Linked DNA regions of Bradyrhizobium sp. WD16. The protein of the gene in region 1 interacts with the protein of each later gene in a pairwise test. Links are inferred from orthologs where the notes say so. Each region holds a gene or a part of one and is shown in the gene's direction. Other genes may lie near its edges.

Region 1 (3,350 bases):
CACGACGATGGCACTGAAGACATTCAATCCCACGACGCCGGGCCAGCGCCAGCTGGTGATGGTCGATCGTTCCGCGCTCTACAAGGGCAAGCCGGTCAAGACGCTGACCGAGGGCAAGTCCTCGAGCGGCGGTCGCAACGCCACCGGGCGCATCACCGTGCGCTTCCGCGGCGGCGGCCACAAGAAGGCCTACCGCGTCGTCGATTTCAAGCGCGCCAAGCAGGACGCGCCGGCGACCGTGGAGCGGCTGGAATACGACCCCAACCGCACCGCGTTCATCGCTCTGATCAAGTATCAGGACGGCGAGCAGGCCTACATCCTGGCGCCGCAGCGCCTCGCGGTGGGTGACACCGTCGTCGCCGGCAACTACGTCGACGTCAAGCCGGGCAACGTGATGCCGCTGGGCAACATGCCGGTCGGCACCATCGTCCACAACATCGAGATGAAGATCGGCAAGGGTGGTCAGATCGCCCGGTCGGCCGGCACCTACGCCCAGATCGTCGGTCGCGACCAGGACTACGTCATCCTGCGTCTCAACTCGGGCGAACAGCGCCTGGTGCACGGCCGCTGCATCGCCAGCATCGGTGCGGTGTCCAATCCGGACCACATGAACACGTCGATCGGCAAGGCCGGCCGCAAGCGCTGGCTTGGTCGCCGCCCGCACAACCGCGGCGTCGCTATGAACCCGATCGATCACCCGCACGGCGGCGGCGAAGGCCGCACTTCCGGCGGTCGTCACCCGGTCACCCCGTGGGGCTTGCCGACCAAGGGCAAGAAGACCCGCAAGAACAAGTCCACCACGAGATTCATTCTCGCCAGCCGCCACAAGCGGAAGAAGTAAGGATCGCACGCCATGGTTCGTTCGGTGTGGAAAGGCCCGTTTGTCGAGGGCTCACTGCTGAAGAAGGCCGATGCCGCGCGCGCGTCGGGCCGTCACGACGTTATCAAGATCTGGAGCCGTCGCTCGACGATCCTGCCGCAGTTCGTTGGCCTGACCTTTGGCGTCTACAACGGCCAGAAGCACGTGCCGGTTGCGGTCAACGAGGAAATGGTCGGTCACAAGTTCGGTGAGTTCTCGCCGACCCGCACCTTCCACGGCCATTCGGGCGACAAGAAAGCCAAGAGGGCTTGAGGATTAGGTTATGAGCAAACCAAAGCGCGAACGGAGCCTCGCCGATAACGAGGCCAAGGCGGTCGCCCGGATGCTGCGGGTGAGCCCGCAGAAGCTCAATCTGGTCGCGGCCATGATCCGCGGCAAGAAGGCGTCGTCTGCGCTCGCCGATCTCGAGTTTTCGCGCAAGCGGATCTCGATCGACGTCAAGAAGTGCCTGGAATCGGCTATTGCCAATGCCGAGAACAATCATGACCTCGAGGTCGACGACCTGGTCGTCGCCGAGGCGCATGTCGGCAAGGGTATCGTCATGAAGCGTTTCGCGCCGCGCGGTCGCGGCAGGTCGGGACGCGTGTTCAAACCGTTCTCGCAACTGACGATCGTCGTTCGTCAGGTCGAGGCGAGCGCGTAACGAAGGGCGCAGGAGACAACGATGGGTCAGAAGATCAATCCGATCGGGCTGCGTCTGGGTATCAACCGGACCTGGGATTCCCGCTGGTATGCCGGCAAGGCCGAATACGGCAAGCTGCTGCACGAGGACGTCCGCATCCGCGAGCTGCTGCACAAGGAGCTCAAGCAGGCCGCTGTCGCCCGTATCGTCATCGAGCGGCCGCACAAGAAGTGCCGCGTCACCATCCACTCGGCGCGTCCGGGTGTGGTGATCGGCAAGAAGGGTGCCGACATCGACAAGCTGCGCAAGCGGATTGCCGAGATCACATCGTCGGACGTGGTGCTGAACATCGTCGAGATCCGCAAGCCTGAGCTCGATGCGACGCTCGTCGCCGAATCGATCGCCCAGCAGCTCGAGCGCCGCGTCGCGTTCCGCCGCGCCATGAAGCGCGCGGTGCAGTCGGCGATGCGCCTCGGCGCCGAGGGCATTCGCATCAACTGCTCGGGCCGTCTCGGCGGCGCCGAAATCGCCCGCATGGAGTGGTACCGTGAAGGCCGCGTGCCGCTGCATACGCTGCGCGCCGACGTCGATTACGGTGTCGCCACAGCGTTCACGACCTTCGGCACCTGCGGCGTCAAGGTCTGGATCTTCAAGGGCGAGATTCTCGAGCACGACCCGATGGCGCAGGACAAGCGCCTCGCGGAAGGCGAGGGCTCCAGCCCGAGGTCGCGCCGCGACGCGGCCTGATCTGGTTTTTCGAGAAGGTTTGAAGGCGTAAGCCGGGAACAAGAACATGTTGCAACCAAAGCGCACGAAATTCCGCAAGGCGCACAAGGGCCGGATCCACGGCGTGGCGTCGTCCGGCGCGACGTTGTCGTTCGGCCAGTACGGGCTGAAGGCGATGGAGCCGGAGCGCGTCACCGCCCGCCAGATCGAGGCCGCCCGCCGGGCGCTCACCCGTCACATGAAGCGCGTCGGCCGCGTCTGGATCCGCGTCTTCCCCGACGTTCCGGTGTCGAAGAAGCCGGCCGAAGTTCGCATGGGCTCCGGCAAGGGCACCCCCGAATTGTGGGTGGCGCGGGTCAAGCCGGGCCGCATCCTATTCGAGATCGACGGCGTCACTGACCAGACCGCGCGGGAAGCGCTGACCTTGGCCGCCGCCAAGCTGCCGATCAAGACGCGCTTCGTCGCGCGCATCGCGGAGTGAGGATTTTCGCCATGGCCGAACTGAAACCAGCCGATGTCCGTGCGATGAGCGCCGATCAGATGGACGACGAGATCGTCAAGCTGAAGAAGGAGCGCTTCAATCTGCGCTTCCAGCGCGCAACCGGGCAGCTCGAGAACACCTCGCGCCTGCGCGAAGCCCGCCGCGACATCGCTCGCATCAAGACCATCGCCGCGCAGAAGAAGCGCGCCGCGAAGACCAAGTAAGGGGCCGAAGATGCCGAAACGTACTCTGCAGGGCGTCGTCGTCAGCGACAAGCAGGACAAGACGGTTGTGGTGCGCGTCGATCGCCGCTTCACCCACCCGATCTACAAGAAGACGATCCGCCGCTCCAAGAACTACCACGCTCACGACGAGAACAACGAGTTCTCGACGGGCGACCAGGTCTGGATCGAGGAAAGCAAGCCGATCTCGAAGTTAAAGCGCTGGACGGTCGTCCAGGGCCAGAAGAAAACAGCTTAAGCGCGCAGTAGCGCAGCAGAAAGAGGACGAGGTGCATCAATGATCCAGATGCAGACCAACCTCGACGTGGCCGATAATTCAGGCGCGCGCCGTGTCATGTGCATCAAGGTGCTTGGGGGTTCCAAGCGCCGCTATGCGACCGTCGGCGACATTATCGTCGT
Region 2 (2,710 bases), 2.9 Mb from region 1 along the record:
CGCTCTTCGCCTCGCGCAGCGCGGTGACGGACTCCAGCGGGAATTTGGCATCGATGCAGAGCGGCCGCTGGTCGGGCAGGAAGACCACACAGTCCGGCCGCTTGCCGTTGCTCAAAGTGAACTGGAATTCGAACGAGCCCTTGGGCAGTCCGTCCTGGACGATCGCCTCCATGCGCGCCTGGCCGAAGGCGCCGCGCGCCTGCTTGTTGGCGAGCACGTCGCGCAGGGTGGTCACCTGGGTGGTGAGTTCGGTGAGGTTCTTGTGGGCGTTGTCGATGATGCCGAGTCGCTCATGCAGCGCCCGCAGGCTCTCGGCGGTGTGACGCGTGGTCTGCTCCATCGACTGGCCGACGCGGTGGCCGACCGCATCAAGCCGCTCGCTGACCGCGCGGGCCATCTCCGCCTGACGGTTCGCCAGGGCCTGGCCCATGGCGTCGATCCGGCCATGGGCCTCGGTCTGGGCCTTGAGCAGGTCGGCGACCCGTTCTTCCAGTTCGTCGGCGCGCATCGCCTGGGCGAGCGTTGCGGTCTGGTTGCGGCCGGACGAGCGGGCGATAACCACGGCGATCGCGGCGAGCAGCACAACCGTCAGGGCGGCAAGGGTCAGCAGCACCGCGCCGAGGCGGATCGGGGTGCCGTCAATGGCGAACAGGATCTCGTTCATGGGCTCTTCTACCCCGATTCGGTGGCCGGAAGCGAACGAAGAGAGAACGTCAAGGGTAAACAGAGCCTGAAGAAACGTGGTTTACGGGAGGTAAATTCGGGTCGCGGCGGGTGAGGGCGGGGCTTGGCGTCGTTCGTCATGCCGGCCTTGGCCGGGCATCCACGTCTTGTCGGCATCGGATAAGAAAAGACGTAGATGGCCGGGACGAGCCCGGCCATGACGATAGTTGTTGAGCCGCTGCCCCCCGGCTGATTGACCGGACTGCCCTCGCGCATTACATCGCGCCAATGGCCATTCGCGACATCATTATTCTCCCTGACAGGCAGCTTCGCCTGATCTCCAGCCCGATCGAAACGGTCACGGCGGAGGTGCGCAAGCTCGCCGACGACATGCTCGAGACCATGTACGACGCGCCCGGCATCGGGCTGGCGGCGATCCAGGTCGCCCAGCCGGTGCGGCTGATCACCATGGACATCTCCAAGAAGGAGGGCGAGCAGAAGGAGCCGCGCGTCTTCATCAATCCGGAGATCACCTGGTCATCCGAGGAGACGAGCGTCTACGAGGAAGGCTGCCTGTCGATCCCTGAATATTACGAGGAGGTCGAGCGGCCGGCGAGCGTGCGGGTGCGCTATCTCGACATCGACGGCAAGCTGCGCGAGGACGAGGCGATCGGTCTCTACGCCACCTGCATCCAGCATGAGATCGACCACCTGAACGGCGTGCTGTTCGTTGATTATCTCTCGAAGCTCAAGCGCGACCGGGTGATGAAGAAGTTCACCAAGGCCGCCAAGCGCGCGGTGGTCTGATGGCCCATTCTCGTCCACCTGGATTGTTGTTGAGCTGAGAATTTTCATGTCATGGCGAGGCTTGTTCCTGCAAAGGCGTGGATGCCTGCGACAAGCGCGGGCATGACGACCTGAGAAGCGGCCGATCTTGCCGGCGGCTTCTTGAGCCAGTCCTTAAGGAGCCGGCCCGCGATGGCGCTGCGTCTGATCTTCATGGGCACGCCCGATTTCGCGGTGCCGACCCTGCTCGAACTGGCCCAGGCGCACGACATCGTCGCCGTCTATACACGGGCGCCGAAACCCGCCGGCCGCGGCATGAAGGAACAGGTCACCCCCGTTCATCGCGAGGCGCAGCGCCTCGGCATCGAGGTGCTGACGCCGAAGAGCCTGCGCAACGGCGAGGCGGAGGCCCAGTTTCGTGCCCACGGCGCTGACGCCGCCGTCGTGGTGGCCTACGGCCTGATCCTGCCCCTGCCCATTCTCGAAGCAGTGCCGCTCGGCTGCTTCAACCTCCACGCCTCGCTGTTGCCACGCTGGCGCGGCGCAGCGCCGATCAATCGCGCCATCATGGCCGGCGATGCCGAGAGCGGCGTCATGGTGATGAAGATGGATGTCGGTCTCGACACCGGCGATGTCGCCATGGCCGAGCGCATCGCGATCACCGATGGCATGACCGCGAGCGACTTGCACGACCGCCTCGCCCGGCTTGGCGCCGACCTGATGGGCCGCGCCATGGGCGCGCTGGAGCGCGGCACGCTGCAGCTCAGGCCGCAGGGTGACGACGGCGTCACCTACGCCGCCAAGATCGACAAGGCGGAAGCGAAGATCGACTGGACGCGGCCGGCGCGCGAGGTGCTGCGTCATTGCCATGGCCTCTCGCCATTTCCCGGCGCCTGGTGCGAGGCGGTGATCGAGGGCGAGACGGTGCGGCTGAAGATCCTGCGCTGTGAATTTGCCGAGGGCGCGGGCGAACCGGGCGCGCTGCTCGACGACCGCCTCACGGTCGCCTGCGGTTCCGGTGCCGTCCGCATCCTCGGACTGCAGCGCGCCGGCAAGCAGCCGATGGCCGCCGAGGTCTTCCTGCGCGGCACCCGGCTCGCGCCGCCGCTGCGGCTCAGCTGAATTATATGCCGCGCTACAAGCTTACGATCGAATATGACGGCCGGCCGTTCTGCGGTTGGCAGGTGCAGGAGAACGGCCCTTCAATCCAGGGCGCGCTCGAGATCGCAGCCAGGGCGCTGTGCGGCGAGGCCGTGAGGGT

Evidence for each region. The genes of interacting proteins can lie anywhere in the genome.
Region 2: the proteins of rplV (region 1) and def interact in binary tests that used the Escherichia coli proteins (3 or more experiments, as listed by UniProt). The link is inferred for Bradyrhizobium sp. WD16 from one-to-one orthologs.

What each region holds. Positions count from the first base shown.
Region 1 is NZ_CP028908.1:4,136,425-4,139,774, forward strand. The notes cover bases 140-2,832. They hold rplV (50S ribosomal protein L22), read left to right. Parts: upstream 140-1,142; coding sequence 1,143-1,523; downstream 1,524-2,832. Other genes in these bases: rplB (50S ribosomal protein L2), read left to right, coding at 140-841; rpsS (30S ribosomal protein S19), read left to right, coding at 854-1,132; rpsC (30S ribosomal protein S3), read left to right, coding at 1,545-2,249; rplP (50S ribosomal protein L16), read left to right, coding at 2,296-2,709; rpmC (50S ribosomal protein L29), read left to right, coding at 2,721-2,832. Also shown: more of rplB, read left to right, coding at 8-139; more of rpmC, read left to right, coding at 2,833-2,933; rpsQ (30S ribosomal protein S17), read left to right, coding at 2,944-3,189; rplN (50S ribosomal protein L14), read left to right, coding at 3,229-3,350. UniProt on the Escherichia coli protein: This protein binds specifically to 23S rRNA; its binding is stimulated by other ribosomal proteins, e.g. uL4, bL17, and bL20. It is important during the early stages of 50S assembly.
Region 2 is NZ_CP028908.1:1,249,983-1,252,692, reverse strand. It holds def (peptide deformylase), read left to right. Parts: upstream 1-951; coding sequence 952-1,470; downstream 1,471-2,710. Other genes in the region: truA (tRNA pseudouridine(38-40) synthase TruA), read left to right, coding at 2,577-2,710; fmt (methionyl-tRNA formyltransferase), read left to right, coding at 1,642-2,571; DB459_RS05855 (DNA recombination protein RmuC), read right to left, coding at 1-664. UniProt on the Escherichia coli protein: Removes the formyl group from the N-terminal Met of newly synthesized proteins. Requires at least a dipeptide for an efficient rate of reaction. N-terminal L-methionine is a prerequisite for activity but the enzyme has broad specificity at other positions.